DNA from 2 places in the Mesorhizobium sp. WSM4847 genome. Region 1 is predicted to be linked to the other one. Evidence: riboswitches for the same ligand, from Rfam matches in the RefSeq annotation. Region 1 holds a riboswitch; the other holds the start of a gene.
What was found. Region 1 has a riboswitch for S-adenosylmethionine ahead of AC0L28_RS22075 (O-succinylhomoserine sulfhydrylase). Riboswitches for the same ligand answer to the same signal wherever they lie in the genome.

Region 1 (7,872 bases):
CGCGTATCCCTATCTGGCGGCTAAGGCCTGCTCGATGTCTTCGAGCAGGTCGTCAGTGTCCTCCAGTCCGACGGACAGCCTGAGCGTGCCTGGCCCGATGCCAAGTTCGGCCCGCGCCTCGTCGCTCAGATTCTTGTGTGTCGTCGTCGCCGGATGGGTGATCAGGCTCTTGGCGTCACCGAGATTGTTGGAGATCAGCACGACATCGAGCGCGTTCTGGAAGGCGAAGGCCGCCTGCTTGCCCCCCTTGACGTCGAGGCAGATCAGCGTCGAGCCGCCCGACATCTGCTTCTTGACGATCGCCGCCTGCGGGTGATCGGCGCGGCCGGGATAGATGACGCGGACAATTTCCGATCGCTCGGCGAGGAAGTCAGCGATCCGGCCGGCACTTTCTGTCTGCTGGCGAACGCGCAGCGGCAGCGTCTCCAGCCCCTTCAGCAGCGTCCAGGCATTGAAGGGTGAGAGGCTGGGACCGGTGTGGCGGAAGTAGTCGTGCAAATTCTCGTCGATCCACTTCTTGTCCGACAGGATGATGCCGCCGAGGCAGCGTCCCTGGCCGTCGATGTGCTTGGTCGCCGAATAGACGACGATATGGGCGCCGAGCTGCAACGGCTTCTGCTGCAAGGGCGTGGCAAAGACGTTGTCGACGATCAGCCGCGCGCCGATCGAATCGGCAAGCGAGGCTACGGCTGCGATGTCGACGACCTCCAGCGTTGGATTGGTCGGGCTTTCAAGGAAGAACAACTTGGTGTTGGGCCTGACCGCCTTTTCCCAATTGGCGATGTCGGTGCCGTCGACCAGCGTCGCCTCGATGCCGTATTTCGGCGCCAGCGTCTCGACCACCCAGCGGCAGGAGCCGAACAGCGCGCGCGCTGCCACGATGTGGTCGCCCGCCCGGGCACTGCACAGCAACGCCGCCGTCACCGCCGCCATGCCGGACGCGGTGGCGCGGGCATCTTCGGCACCTTCCAGCGCACACATGCGCTTCTCGAACATGTCGACCGTCGGATTGGCATAGCGCGAATAGATGAAGCCCGGTTCCTCGCCCTTGAAGCGGGCTTCTGCCGCCTGCGCCGTATCGTAGACATAGCCTTGCGTGAGATACATCGCCTCGGAGGTTTCGCCGAAGCCGGAACGCAGCGTTCCTGCATGCACGAGGGCGGTCTGAGGCTTCCAGTTGCGCGTTTTGCTCGTCATCACCTTGTTCCAAACACAAAAAATGGTCCAAACACAAAAAAACCGGCCGCGAAAGTCGCAACCGGTCGTACGGCCTTTCGGCCCGACGGTCCTTTAGCGACTTGTTTAACGTGGCTGCAAGCCGACCGGCCAAATCACCACGGGATAACGATCCTTTAGACCTGCACCGCGCTTGCGTCAATTGCCGGCATGATTAAGAGGTTTGTACCAGCGGGTTCCACGGCAAGAACCTGCGACAAGATGAGACCACGCCCGGCCTTCGAGCGGAGCCAGACTTTGCGGCAGACAGGCATTCTTCCGGATCAGGATATTTCCGCGCTGTACCAGTCGGGCGCGCTGAAGTCGCCGCGCGCGCTCGACGCCGACCAGGTCCAGCCGGCCAGCCTCGACCTCAGGCTTGGCGACAAGGCCTGGCGTGTGCGCGCCTCCTTCCTGCCCGGCCCCAACCACAGGGTTGCTGAAAAACTCGACCGCCTGAAGCTGCACGAAATCAATCTCACCGATGGTGCGGTGCTGGAGACGGGCTGCGTCTATATCGTGCCGCTGCTCGAGAGCCTGGCGCTTCCGGCAAACATTTCCGCCTCGGCCAACCCAAAAAGCTCGACCGGGCGGCTCGACATCTTCACCCGGGTGATGACCGATCGCGGCCACGAGTTCGACAAGATCGCTGCCGGCTACAACGGCCCGCTCTATCTCGAAGTCAGCCCGCGCACCTTTCCGATCGTCGTCCGCGCCGGCTCGCGGCTGTCGCAGATCCGGTTCCGCACCGGCAATGCGCTTTTGTCGGAAAGCGAGCTGCACGAATTGCACCGTGCCGAGACGCTCGTCGCCACCGAGCCGCCGAACATTTCCGGCGGCGGCATCGCACTGTCGATCGACCTCGATGGTGACAAGGACGGGCTGGTCGGCTACCGCGGCAAGCACCACACCGGCCTGGTCGATGTCGACAAGCGCGCTGCGCAGGATGTCGTCGATTTCTGGGAGCCGCTCTACAAGAGCGGCGCCGGCGAACTGGTGCTCGATCCGGACGAATTTTATATCCTCGTCAGCCAGGAAGCGGTGCATGTGCCGCCGCTCTATGCCGCCGAGATGACGCCCTTCGATCCGCTGGTCGGCGAATTCCGCGTCCACTATGCCGGTTTCTTCGATCCGGGTTTCGGCCATTCGGCCTCGGGCGGCACCGGCAGCCGGGCCGTGCTCGAAGTGCGCAGCCACGAAGTGCCGTTCATCCTCGATCACGGCCAGATCGTCGGACGGCTGGTCTACGAGCACATGCTGAAGCGGCCGCAGGCGCTCTACGGCACAGATCTCGGCTCGAACTATCAGGCGCAGGGCCTGAAACTGTCCAAGCATTTTCGCGCCGCGCGCTGATCGCCCGCTATGATCAGACCCTGCTTGCCTGACCTTACGGGTCGTGCTTGGCTGTCTTAGCCGTCAATACAGTTGGAACAAGGGGAACAAAAATGCAGATTTCAAGATGGATCGCATCGGCAGCAACAGCCGTCATGCTGGCGATGTCAGTCGGGTCGCTGTCGGCGCAAGCACAGGAAAAGTTGAAGATCGCCACTGAAGGCGCCTATCCGCCGTTCAACACCATCACCGCGGATGGCAAGCTCGTCGGCTTCGACATCGACATCACCAATGCGCTTTGCGCTCAGATGAAGGTCGAATGCGAACTTGTCACGCAGGACTGGGACGGCATGATCCCGGCGCTCCAGGCCAAAAAGTTCGACGCCATCATCGCGTCCATGAGCATTACCGAGGAGCGCAAGAAGCAGGTCTCCTTCACCAACAAATACTATACGACGCCGCTTTCGCTGGTGGCCTTGAAGGACAGCGATATTGCCTCGACCGAACCGGCGGCACTCGCCGGCAAGACAGTCGGCGCCCAGGCTTCGACCACCCAGGCCGACTATGCCCAGGATGTCTATGGCAAGGCCGGCGCCGAGGCGAAGCTCTATCCAACCCAGGAGGAGGCGGTCGCCGATCTGATGAACGGCCGTCTCGATGCCGTCCTTTCAGACAAATTCGTGCTGATGGACTGGATGAAGAAGTCGAGCGACGACTGCTGCAAGATGGTCGGCGACGTCAAGGGCACGGAGACCGAAGCCGGTATCGCCGTGCGCCAGGAAGACAATGCGCTGCGCGAAAAGCTCAACGCCGCGATCGACGCGATCGTCGCAGACGGCACCTACAAGAAGATCCAGGCCAAATATTTCGACTTCGATATTTATTGAGAGGTCGAAGCTGCCAATCTCCCCCCTTGAGGGGGAGATGGCCGGCAGGCCAGAGGGGGTCGGTCCGGCCGGGCCCGGCTCTCTTTATCGCAGACGCAGGGGGCTGGCGCTCTACGCGAGACGACCCCCTCTGTCGCCTTCGGCGACATCTCCCCCTCAAGGGGGGAGATCACGCCGTCACAGCGCCTTCACCGCCACCTTCACTGGCTGCTCGATTTCCAGTGGGTTGCGCAGCGGCAGGCCGAAATCCTTGGCCTCGATCTCGAAGACATCGCCGGCCTCGGTTCTGACGCCGTCGGCGAAGGACAGTGTCGCGGTGCCGAACATGTGCACATGCACGTCGCCCGGCTGGCGGAAGGCCGAATATTTGAAGTGGTGATGTTCGAGATTGGCGATGGTGTGCGACATGTTCGCCTCGCCCGACAGGAACGGTTTTTCCCACAGCAGCTGGCCGTCGCGGAGGATGCGCGAGGAACCCCTGACGTCGGACGGCAGCTCGCCGATCAGGATCTCCGGTCCGAACGAAGCGTTGCGCAGCTTGGAATGCGCGAGGAAAAGATAGTTCACGCGCTCGGTGACGTGATCGGAAAACTCGTTTGACAGCGTGAAGCCGACGCGGAACGGGACGCCGTCGTCGCCGATGACATAGATGCCGGCGACTTCCGGCTCCTCGCCGGCATCCTCGGCGAAGGCGGGCGACAGAAGTGCCGCACCGGGCGCCACTGCCATGGTGCCGTTGCCCTTGTAGAACCATTCCGGCTGCACGCCGGTCTGGCCCTTGGCCGGCTTGCCGCCCTCCAGCCCCATGCGGAACATCTTCATGGAATCGGTGAGCTGCTCCTCGCCGTCGCTGCTGAGCTTCTTGTGCATGGAATCGCGGGTCGCGGCGGAGCCGAGATGTGTCAGCCCGGTGCCGGTGAGGTGGAGATGCGCCGGGTCGGGATGGTTGATCGGCGACAACAGCCGCCCCTTCTTGTAGGCGGCATCGAGGTCGACCGCTTCACCAAAACCTTTGCGCTCGATGAGGGCGACAAGCCCGGTGCCGGTGCGCGCGGCCTCCATCGCCAGCGAATAGACGCTGCGGGCGCCGTTGATGATTCTGGTCTTGCCGCCGTTGCGGGCGACGACGCGGATGGTCTCCGCCTCGTCGAGGATCTGGGAAATCAGCATGACGTACCCTCTCTCAATTGCCTTGGCCGGCCTGCCGGTCTGGCAAGCTTTTCCTGGCGCAGCTCGGACGGTGTCCGCGCCACGGGTGAAATTCTTCGTCCGGATTGCGCTCGCGGGCCCGGTCCCCTAGGGGGACTTCCTTGCGTCGCCCGGCAGCGCCGCGATGTGACCCGTGCCTCCTAAAAGCGCGCCGCGTTTGAAAACGGGCCCGCTTTGATCCTTGCTTTCATGCGTGCCGTTGTCCCAACACGCTGCACACGTTTGGCGACATGCATGAGTTCCCTCATGCCTTGTTCTTGTTGTAGACGTCGAAGACCACGGCGCCGAGCAGCACCAGGCCTTTGACCACCTGCTGCCAATCGACATTGACGCCCATGATCGACATGCCGTTGTTCATGACGCCCATGATGAAACCGCCGACCACCGCGCCAACAACCTGACCGACGCCGCCCATCGCCGAAGCGCCGCCGATGAACACGGCGGCGATGACGTCGAGCTCGCTGCCGAGGCCGGCCGCCGGCACCGCCTGGCCAAGGCGCGCCGCAATAATCAGCCCGCCGAGCGCCGAGAGCACGCCCATATTGATGAACACCATCAGGGTCAGCCGCTCGGTCTTGATACCCGATAGCTGCGCCGCCTTGGCATTGCCGCCCATTGCGTAGATGCGGCGGCCGACCGTCATGCGTTTGGTGACGAAGACGAACAGCGCGATCAGCACGCCCATCACCACGAGAACGATTGGCAGACCCCTGTAGGTGGCGAATTGGTAGACCAGGAACAGCGCCAGGGCGCTGGTCACCAGGGTCTTGACGACGAACAGCGAGAAGGGCTCGGCTTCGTAGCCATGCCGCTCGCGGCTGCGCCGTGCCCTGAGCCCGAAATAAGCATAGGCGACCACGGCGACGATGCCGAGCACGATCGTCGTCATGTGCAGCGTCAGGCCGCTGCCGACGATTGTCTTGCCGGCGGCGTTCACCACCGGCGGTATCAGCGTCAATGAGCCGATCACGTCGGGAATGAAGCCGGAACTGAGCGCCTTGAAGCCGACCGGAAGCGGCCCCACGGAAGACCCCCCACCCAGCAGCGCCTGGCAGATGCCGCGGAAGATCAGCATCCCCGCCAGCGTGACGATGAAGCTCGGTATTCGGTGATAGGCAATCCAGTAGCCTTGTGCCGCGCCGATTGCACCCCCGACGATCAGGCAGATGATCGACACCACCAGCGGATTGCTGAAAGGGCCGAGAGGCCAGATGACCATCATCATCGCCGCCAGCGCGCCGATGAAACCGGCGACGGAGCCGACGCTGAGATCGATATGGCCGGAGACGATCACCAGAAGCATGCCCAGCGCCATCACGATGATGAAGCTGTTCTGCTGCACCAGGTTGCTCAAGTTCACCGGCTTGAACAGCGTTCCGGACGTCGTGTACTGGAAGAACACCATGATGGCGATAAGCGCCAGGATCAGGCCGTATTCGCGCAGGTTGGTGACCAGCGCCGAGACAGCGATGCGCGGCCCTTGCTGCACATCTTCGGCGACGCCGCTTTTCGGGACGGGACCGCTTTCGGTGCTCATGATGCTTTTCCTTCTCCGCGAACGATGGCGCGCATGATCTTTTCCTGGCTGGCATCACTCGCCGCCATTTCGCCGACGATACGTCCTTCGTTCATGACATAGATACGGTCGGTGATGCCGAGCAGTTCGGGCATCTCGGACGAGATGACGATGATCGCCTTACCCTCCGAGGCGAGCCGCGCGATGATCGTGTAGATTTCATACTTGGCGCCAACGTCGATGCCGCGCGTCGGCTCGTCGAGGATCAGCACCTCCGGATTGGCGAACAGCCATTTCGACAGCACCACCTTCTGTTGATTGCCGCCCGATAGATTGCCGGTCATCTGATAAACGCTGGACGAGCGGATGTTGGTCTTGGCCTTGTAGTCGTTGGCGACGGCGAGCTCGCGCATGTCGTCGATCACGCTGTGTCGCGACACGCCGGGAAGATTGGCCAGCGTGATGTTGTGCTTGATATGATCGATCAGATTGAGACCGTAGGTCTTGCGGTCTTCGGTGACGTAAGCAATGCCGTGTTCGACTGCCTTGCTGACAGAGGAGACATCGATGGGCTTGCCCTTAAGCAGCACCTCGCCGGTGATGCCGCGGCCGTAGGAGCGGCCGAACAGGCTCATCGCGAATTCGGTGCGTCCGGCGCCCATCAGCCCGGCGATGCCCACCACCTCGCCCTTGCGGACGTCGATATCGATACCCTTGATCACTTGCCGCTCGGCATGGATCGGATGATAGACCGACCAGTTCTTCACCTGGAGCACGACCTCACCGATGTCAGGCTCGCGCGACGGATAGCGGTCGTCCAGCGAGCGGCCGACCATCGAGGTGATGATGCGGTCTTCCGAGATGTCCTTCTTCGCCAGCGTCTCGATCGTCCGCCCGTCGCGGATGATCGTGACCTTGTCGGCGACGCGGTTGATTTCGTTGAGCTTGTGCGAGATCAGGATCGAGGTGATGCCCTGCCGCTTGAATTCGAGCAGCAGGTCGAGCAGCGCCTGGCTGTCCTTTTCGGACAGGCTCGCCGTCGGCTCGTCAAGGATCAGCAACTGCACTTCCTTGCTGAGCGCCTTGGCGATCTCGACCAGTTGCTGCTTGCCGACGCCGATATTGGTAATCAGCGTCTTGGGGTCTTCCTTGAGGCCCACCTTCTTGAGCAGAGCGCTGGTGCGCGTCTCGTTGGCGTTCCAGTCGATGATGCCGTAGCTGGCGTGTTCGTTGCCGAGGAAGATGTTTTCGGCGATCGACAGCATCGGCACCAGCGCGAGTTCCTGGTGGATGATGACGATGCCGCGGCGCTCGCTGTCGTGGATGCCTTTGAAATGGCACTCATCGCCGCGATAGACGATTTCGCCATCATAGGTGCCGGCTGGATAGACGCCCGACAGCACCTTCATCAGTGTCGACTTGCCGGCGCCGTTCTCGCCGACAACGGCGTGGATCTCGCCTTCCTCGACGCTGAGGTTGACATTCGAAAGCGCCTTGACGCCGGGAAACGTCTTGGTGATGTCACGCATCTCCAAAATCGTCTGGGCCATCGGGAATACCACTCCTGCGAGGTCCGGAAACATACCGGGGTCGTTCACTGACGAAGCGGGGCCCTGCGTTGCGCAGGACCCCGGGTTTTACGTCTGCGGTTACTTCAGCTCTTCGGCCTTGATGTAGCCGGAATCGACCACCAGGGCCTGGTAGTTCGACTTG
Region 2 (7,872 bases), on a different contig from region 1:
GATCGCGGTCTGGCCGCTTTTCGGGTCATGCACCAGCACACCGAAATTGTCGCTGCGGCACATGAATTGTTCGATTTCAACCGGCATCGCATCTCTCCACGAGAGCGCCGCGCGTCCAGTTGGACGCACAAAGGACGCTTCTGACACTTTTTACCTGCTGCATCGTGTCATCCGAAATCGAAACCGATTTCTGGCCGATGCAGCAGTCGCCGCAGACATAGGGCGCTTGCCCGCGGATGTCATCCGTCTTTGTAGAACTGGGCGCCTTTGTTGAACTTGGACAGCATCGAAGATAGCGTGCCGCGCATGCATTCCGATATCGTCGACCTTCGCTCCTTTTATTCGACCACGCTCGGGCGATTGGCCGAACGCTCGATCACCATGGCGTTGTCCTCGATATGGGCTGTCGTGCCCAATGAGCGGCTGGTCGGCCTCGGCTACACCTTGCCGTGGCTGGAGCGGTTCGGCACCGATGCCGAACGTGTCTTTGCCTTCATGCCGGCGACACAAGGCGCGGTGGTCTGGCCGGCCACCGGGCCGACCGCGACCGCGCTGGTCTTCGATGAGGAATTGCCGTTGGTCGATGCCTCCATCGACCGCATGCTGCTCGTCCATTCACTCGAACATGCCGAGAACCCGCGCGAGACGCTGAACGAAATCTGGCGGGTGCTGTCGCCCGCAGGCCGCGTCGTCATCGTCGTGCCCAACCGGCGCGGTGTCTGGGCCCGTTTCGAGCATACGCCGTTCGGCAGCGGCCGGCCTTTCTCGCGCGGCCAGCTCACCGAATTGCTGCGCGAAGCGAATTTCACGCCCGCGGCCTGGTCCGACGCCCTGTTCTTCCCGCCATCGCGGCGACGCTTCATGATGCGGTTCCACAATGTGCTGGAGCGCGCCGGCCGCAGGTTCTGGCCGATCTTTTCCGGCGTCATCGTCGTCGAGGCGCAGAAGCGGCTCTATCAGGGTGTGCCGGTCGTCCAGCGCGCCTCTCGCCGCGTCTTCGTGCCGGTTTTCTCGCCGCATGGCGCCACAAGGCTCGGCCGGATATCGCCGACCGGGAACGCGCCGTCGCCGGGCCGTCGATGACGTTTTCGTGATCGGAATCACGCTTTTTCCCACCTATCTGTCGTGGGCGGGTTTGCTACCCGATTGATTCGACTTGCTCACCGGTTTCAGCACCGCTTGCGAAGGGTCTTCATCAATGGCTGATCATCCGGATTTCGAGGCCAGCGCCAAGCCGATTGCCGCGTCGGTCGAAGCCAGCAGCCTGCGCGACCAGCTGGCGACAATCAGGCTGGCGCTGGCGAAGTCGCCGATCCGCAAACAACTGCTCTGGGCCTGCCTCGGCATAGTCGCCGTCATTGTGGCAACCTCGATCGGGCAGGTTCTGCTCAATCGCTGGAACGAGCCCTTTTACGACGCGCTGGCTCGGCGCGACATGCAGGGTTTCCTGCACCAGCTGCTGGTGTTTTCCGCCATCGCCGGCGGGCTTGTGGTGCTCAATGTCGGCCAGACCTGGCTCGACCAGACGATCCGGCTGAAGCTGCGTGAGGCGTTGACCGTCGATCTGATCGGTGAATGGATGCGGCCGGCGCGGGCTTTCCGGCTCGCCAACGCCGGCGCCATCGGCGTCAACCCCGACCAGCGCCTGCAGCAGGATGCCGGGCATCTCTCCGATCTTTCGACAGGTCTCGGCATAGGGCTATTGCAGTCGTTCATTCTGCTTGTTTCGTTCGTCGGCGTCCTTTGGTCGCTGTCTTCCGGCTTCGTCTTCCATGTCGGCGGCTATTCGCTGGCGATTCCGGGCTACATGGTGTGGGCCGCAATCCTCTATGCCGGCACCGCCTCCTGGCTGAGCTGGCTGGTCGGACGGCCGCTCATCCGCTTCAACAGCGACCGCTATACGCGCGAGGCGGAGCTGCGCTCCTCGGTGGTCCGCGTCAACGAGAATGTCGATGCCATCGCGCTTGCGCACGGCGAGGCCGACGCGCGACGGCGGCTTGAGCTCGACCTCGGCACGGTGCTGGGCGCGATACGGCGCATCTACAGCGCCCAGATCAATCTTTCCTGGGTGACCGACACCTATGGCTGGATCACTGTCGTCGCGCCGATCCTCGTCGCCGCGCCGGTCTATTTCGCCGGTGACATCAGCTTCGGCGGGCTGATGATGGCTGTCGGCGCCTTCAACCAGGTGCATTCCTCGTTGCGCTGGTTCATCAACAATATCGGCGGCATCGCCGATTGGCGCGCCACGCTGATGCGCGTCGCCGATTTCCGCATCGCGCTTGCTGAAACGGATGTGCTCCACCACAGCGAGAGGCGCATCGAGTTCGGTGAAAATCCGGACGGCAGGCTGACATTCGACAAGCTCGAAATTGCGTCGCGGGATGGATGCACCAAGCTCGCCGAGCCCCAAGTCGAGATCCGCGCCGGCGAGCGCGTCATGATCACCGGAGATCCGCGCGCCGGCAAGACGCTGTTCTTCCGCGCCATTGCCGGTCTGTGGCCGTGGGGAAGCGGGCGGATCGGCATGCCGGCCGGAGAGGTGCCGGCCTTCGTTCCCCGAAAACCCTATTTCCCGCTCGGCACGCTGCGCGAGGTGCTCGACCACGCCGATGCCGCGGTCAGCGACGCCGAGATCTCGGCGGTGCTTGCCGAGGTCGGTCTCGGGCGGCTGTCATCCTCGCTCGACCGGTCGGCGCGCTGGGAGCGCGAATTGAGCGATGACGAGCAGCGCCTGCTTGCCTTTGCCCGGCTGGTCTTGCGGCAGCCGAAATGGGTGATCATCGACGAGGCTTTGGACACGTTCGACGGCGCGACGCTGCGGCGGGTGCTGTCGATGCTGGAGGCGCGTCTTGCCGACGCCGCGATCCTCAATATCGGCCGTGGCCAGCACAACATTGAATTCTTCCCGCGCTCATTGGCGATCGTGAAAGATTTCGAGCGACCGGCTCTCAAGCCAGTCCGTGTCAGGGCCGGCGCGATCGAACCACCCCCGGCCGTCGCCAAAGCCCGCCAACAGGCATAGCCGGCCGCAAGCTTTATTTTGCCGTGATCGCGGCGAAAGATTGCCGGCATCGTTCGGAAGCCTGCGGCGTTGGATTCATGCGACACGCTTTGAGTCTTTGCTTCGATGCTTGTCGTTACCCCAAAACCGCTGCGCGCTTTTGGGCGACCTGCGTCAGCCTGCTTGCCTGCCTTGCCCGTGCCCAGGCAGCACCTTTGGCCGCGCCTGCCGACACCATTGCCGTGGACGTCGAACTGGTGCTGGCGGTCGACATCTCGCACTCGATGGACGAAAAGGAATTCGCCCTGCAGCGCGCCGGCTATGTCAAGGCGCTGCGCCACCCCGACTTCATCAATGCGGTGCGTTCGGGCGTGAACGGCCGCATTGCGCTGGCCTATTTCGAATGGGCAGGCACCGTCCGCGACGACGCCGTCATTGCCTGGCAGGTCATCGACGATGCCGAGAGCGCCGAGGTATTCGCCGGCAAGATCGAGGCGCGCCCGTTCAGGAGCTTTCGCGGCACCTCGATTTCCAGTGCGCTCGCCTTCGGCGCGAAGCTTTTGGATGGAGCCGCCTTCGACGCGACGCGCAGCGTCATCGACATCTCAGGCGATGGCCCCAACAATATCGGGATGCCCGTCGCCACGACACGCGACGCCGCGATAGCAAAGGGCATCGTCATCAATGGCCTGCCGATCCTGATCAGCCCGTCGCCCAGCTTCAGCCATCTCGACCAATACTATGCGGAGTGCGTCACAGGCGGGCCAGGCTCCTTCGTGCTGCCGGTCTATGCCGCTTCGGAATTCGTGACCGCCATACGCCGCAAGCTGGTCCTCGAGGTCAGCGGTGTTACCGATCCTAATGCCGGTCCCGGGGCCGATCCCGGGTCCGTCCCGGTCGACGCGGCAGCACCGGTCGACTGTTTGCAAGGCGAGCGCGGTCGGCGGTTTTTCTCCGATCCGTATTTTCCGGAACTTGATCGTTAGACCTCAACGAATGGCGATCAGTCCCAGATGTCTCCGGACTCGGGCCGGCTGGCCGAAGCGACGGGTCGCCGTTATCGCTTCAGCAGGAACACCGCCTGCTGGCCAAAGAAATTCCAGAACCACCATGGCATCGACAGGCCGATTTTCTGGCCATTGGCGTCGAGCGCGGTTGCCTTTTCCACCGTTGCGCCGAGCTCTTCGCAGAGATTGACGAAGTCGCGGATGGTGCAGAAATGGATGTTGGGCGTGTCGTACCAGGAATAGGGCAGGTCCTTGGTCACCGGCATCCGCCCTTCGATGAACAGCGAAAGGCGTACCCGCCAGTGGCCGAAATTGGGGAAGGAGACGATGGCGTGCTTGCCGATCCTGAGCAACTCGTCAAGCACCAGCTTCGGGTTGCGGGTCGCCTGCAAGGTCTGCGACAGGACGACGAAATCAAAACCCTTGTCGGGATAGAATTTGAGGTCCTTGTCGGCGTCGCCCTGGATGACGGACAGGCCGCGCGCCACGCATTCGTTGACGCCGCGCTGCGACAGTTCCATCCCACGGCCGTCGACCTGCTTCGTTGCCTGCAGCAATTCGAGCAGCAGGCCATCACCGGAGCCGACGTCCAGCACCCGCGACTGCGGCGGGATGAGATCGGCGACGACTTCGAGGTCGACGCGCTGGGCGTGGTTGACACTCATGATCGTGCCTCTTGACTGGCGCATGACCTTGACCCGAAAAGTCTGCAACTTTTCGGGGTCATGCGCTGAGCCCTCTGGCGCGGGCCGCCGACGCGATGAAGCCGTTGATGGCCGCGAACAGCTCCGGCTCGTCGAGCAGGAAGGCGTCGTGGCCGCGATCGGTCTCGATCTCGACGAAAGACACCGAGGCGCCGGCCGCGTTCAGCGCATGAACGACCGAGCGGCTCTCCTCGGTCGGGAACAGCCAGTCGCTGGTGAAGGAGACCAGGCAGAAACGGGTCTTGGTGCCGGCAAAGGCGTCGGCGAGCCGGCCGCCATGGTCGGCGGCAAGGTCGAAATAGTCCATCGCCCTGGTCATGTAGAGATAGGAGTTGGCGTCGAAGCGGTCGACGAAGGTCATGCCCTGATGGCGCAGATAGCTCTCGATCTGGAAATCGGCGTCGAAACCGAAGGTGAGTGCTTCACGATCCTGCAGGTTGCGGCCAAACTTCCGGTGCAGGGCCGCCTCCGACAGATAGGTGATGTGAGCGGCCATCCGCGCCACGGCCAGCCCCTTTTCTGGACGCTTGCCCTGCTCGAAATATTTGCCGCCATGCCAGTCGGGATCGGCCATCACCGCCTGCCGGCCGACCTCATGGAAGGCGATGTTCTGCGAGGAATGACGCGCGCCGGTGGCGATCGGCAGCGCCGAGAAAACGCGCTCCGGATAGCTCGACGCCCATTGCAGCACCTGCATGCCGCCCATCGAGCCGCCGAGCACCGAGAACAGCTTTTCGATGCCGAAATGGTCGACCAGCATCAACTGCGCCCGCACCATGTCGCGGATGGTGATGATCGGCAGGTCGAGCCCGTACGGCTTGCCGGTGGCGGGATTGGTCGAGGCGGGGCCGGTCGAGCCGAGGCAGCCGCCGATGACGTTCGAGCAGATGACGAAGAAGCGGCTGGTGTCGATGATCTTGCCGGGGCCGATCAGCACTTCCCACCAGCCCGGCTTGCCGGTCACTGGATTGGTGCTGGCGACATGCTGGTCGCCGGTCAGTGCATGGCAGACGAGGATGGCGTTGGAGCGGGCGTCGTTGAGCGTGCCGTAGGTCTTGTAGGCGATCTGGAACGGCGACAGCAGCGTGCCGGCATCGAGCTTGAGCGGCTTGTCGGCGCCGAACCGCAACACCGGGCTCGACGGCTCGTCGGCCTCGTTGTTGGTTCTTTTCGTGCGCAGCGCGACCATCGCATCCTCTTACATTAACCCATCGTGTTTTCCGAAAGTCGATTAAGATTTTCGGGTCGATGCGACTGTCCGGCCGGCTGCGGACAACAAAAAAACCGGCATTGCCTTCGCAAAGCCGGTTACAAGATGCAAACGGCCCTTTAGCGAGTTGTTTAACGTGGCTGCAAGCCGACCGGCCAAATCACCACGGGATTTCGCCTTCTTCTAGGACCGGCGCGCCTCGCCGTCAACGGCCAGCCACGCACCGATCATTGCCGCCTCTCGACATTCCAGGCCACGGCTTGTATTTCCGCGGCGGCTTCCAGTGTGGCGGATCCGAAATTCGCATCGCGTTGGAGCAGCGGAAGCGTTCTCGACGGATTTTTGCAATATGAACCAAGTATCGGATCAGGCACGTCCAACGCCCCGCGCGGGGATCATGGACATCGAAGCCTATGTGCCGGGCAAAAGCACGGCGCCGGCCGGCGTTGCCAAGGTCCACAAATTGTCGTCGAACGAGAACCCGCTCGGCCCCTCGCCGAAAGCAATAGAAGCCGCGCGCGACGTCGCGGCCAAGCTCGACATATATCCCGACGGCACCGCCAGGCGCCTGCGGGAGGCGATCGCCGAGGTGCATGGCCTCAACCCGGCGAACATAGTTTGTTCCAATGGTTCCGACGAGATTCTGGGCCTGCTTGCGCAGACCTATCTCGCGCCGGGCGACGAGGCTGTGATCACCGAACACGGATTCATGGTCTACAAGATCTACATCCAGTCGGCAGGTGCTGTCCCGGTCTCGGTCAAGGAAACCAAGGAGCGCGCCGACGTCGATGCGATCCTCGCTGCGGTGACGCCGCGTACGCGGATCATTTTCCTCGCCAATCCCAACAACCCAACCGGCACCTATTTGCCGTTCCAGGAGGTGCGCCGCCTGCATGCTGGCCTGCCTCGAAACGTGCTTCTGGTGCTGGATGCAGCCTATGCCGAATATGTCCGCCGCAACGATTATGAAGCCGGCGTCGAACTGGTGGCTGGTGCGGAAAACGTGGTTATGACCCGCACCTTCTCCAAGCTCGGCCTTGGCGGTGCGCGGATCGGCTGGATGTACGCGCCGATGCATGTCATCGATGCGATCAACCGGGTGCGGGGTCCCTTCAACGTCAACGCGACGGCAATCGAGGCCGGCATTGCCGCGATCCGCGACCGCGCCCATGTCGAGCGAAGCGTGGCGCATAACGAGACCTGGCTGACCTGGGTCAGCGAGGAATTGACCAGGCTCGGACTGCGGGTGACGCCGAGCGTCGGCAATTTCGTCCTCATCCACTTTCCCGAGGACAAAAAACATTCTGCGGCAGCCGCGGACGATTACCTCTGTGCGCGCGGCTACATATTGCGGCGCGTTTCCGGTTACGGCTTCCCAAATGCGCTGCGCATGAGCATCGGCACCGAAGAGGCCAATCGCGGCGTTGTCGCCGCCCTCGCGACATTTCTGAAAAGCTAGAACACCATGACATCACCGATGTTCGAAAAGATCGCGCTGGTCGGCATCGGCCTGATCGGCTCGTCGCTGGCCCGCGTCATCCATCGGGGAGGCCTTGCCGGTCACGTCGCCATCTCGACGCGCAGCGAAACGACGCTGGCGCGGGCGAAGCAACTCGGCCTCGGCTCCTCCTACACGACTGATGCGAAAGAGGCGGTCGGCGATGCCGACCTGGTCATCGTTTCGGTGCCGGTCGGTTCTTCAGGCGAGGTCGCCGAGGAAATCGCGCCGGCGCTGAAGCCGGGCGCCATCCTCACCGATGTCGGCTCGACCAAGGCGTCCGTCATCGCGCAGATGCAGCCGCATGTGCCTGCCGGCGTGCATTTCATTCCCGGCCATCCGCTGGCCGGCACTGAAAAATCGGGTCCGGACGCCGGCTTTGCCGAACTGTTCGAAAACCGCTGGTGCATCTTCACGCCGTTGCCCGGCACCGATCCGGCCGCCTTGGA

Region 2: another riboswitch for S-adenosylmethionine. It lies ahead of metX (homoserine O-acetyltransferase MetX); the one in region 1 lies ahead of AC0L28_RS22075 (O-succinylhomoserine sulfhydrylase).

What each region holds. Positions count from the first base shown of each region.
Region 1 is NZ_JBVVPY010000015.1:161,952-169,823, forward strand. It holds gene AC0L28_RS22075 (O-succinylhomoserine sulfhydrylase) at 10-1,197, opposite strand; SAM riboswitch at 1,271-1,348, opposite strand; gene AC0L28_RS22080 (2'-deoxycytidine 5'-triphosphate deaminase) at 1,438-2,568, shown strand; gene AC0L28_RS22085 (ABC transporter substrate-binding protein) at 2,661-3,434, shown strand; gene araD1 (AraD1 family protein) at 3,612-4,604, opposite strand; gene mmsB (multiple monosaccharide ABC transporter permease) at 4,888-6,180, opposite strand; gene mmsA (multiple monosaccharide ABC transporter ATP-binding protein) at 6,177-7,709, opposite strand; gene chvE (multiple monosaccharide ABC transporter substrate-binding protein) at 7,809-7,872, opposite strand, start outside.
Region 2 is NZ_JBVVPY010000013.1:162,453-170,324, forward strand. It holds gene gloB (hydroxyacylglutathione hydrolase) at 1-87, opposite strand, end outside; gene AC0L28_RS20180 (class I SAM-dependent methyltransferase) at 307-1,083, shown strand; gene AC0L28_RS20185 (ABC transporter ATP-binding protein/permease) at 1,199-3,025, shown strand; gene AC0L28_RS20190 (DUF1194 domain-containing protein) at 3,220-3,990, shown strand; gene metW (methionine biosynthesis protein MetW) at 4,062-4,676, opposite strand; gene metX (homoserine O-acetyltransferase MetX) at 4,735-5,904, opposite strand; SAM riboswitch at 6,025-6,102, opposite strand; gene hisC (histidinol-phosphate transaminase) at 6,275-7,384, shown strand; gene AC0L28_RS20210 (prephenate/arogenate dehydrogenase family protein) at 7,391-7,872, shown strand, end outside.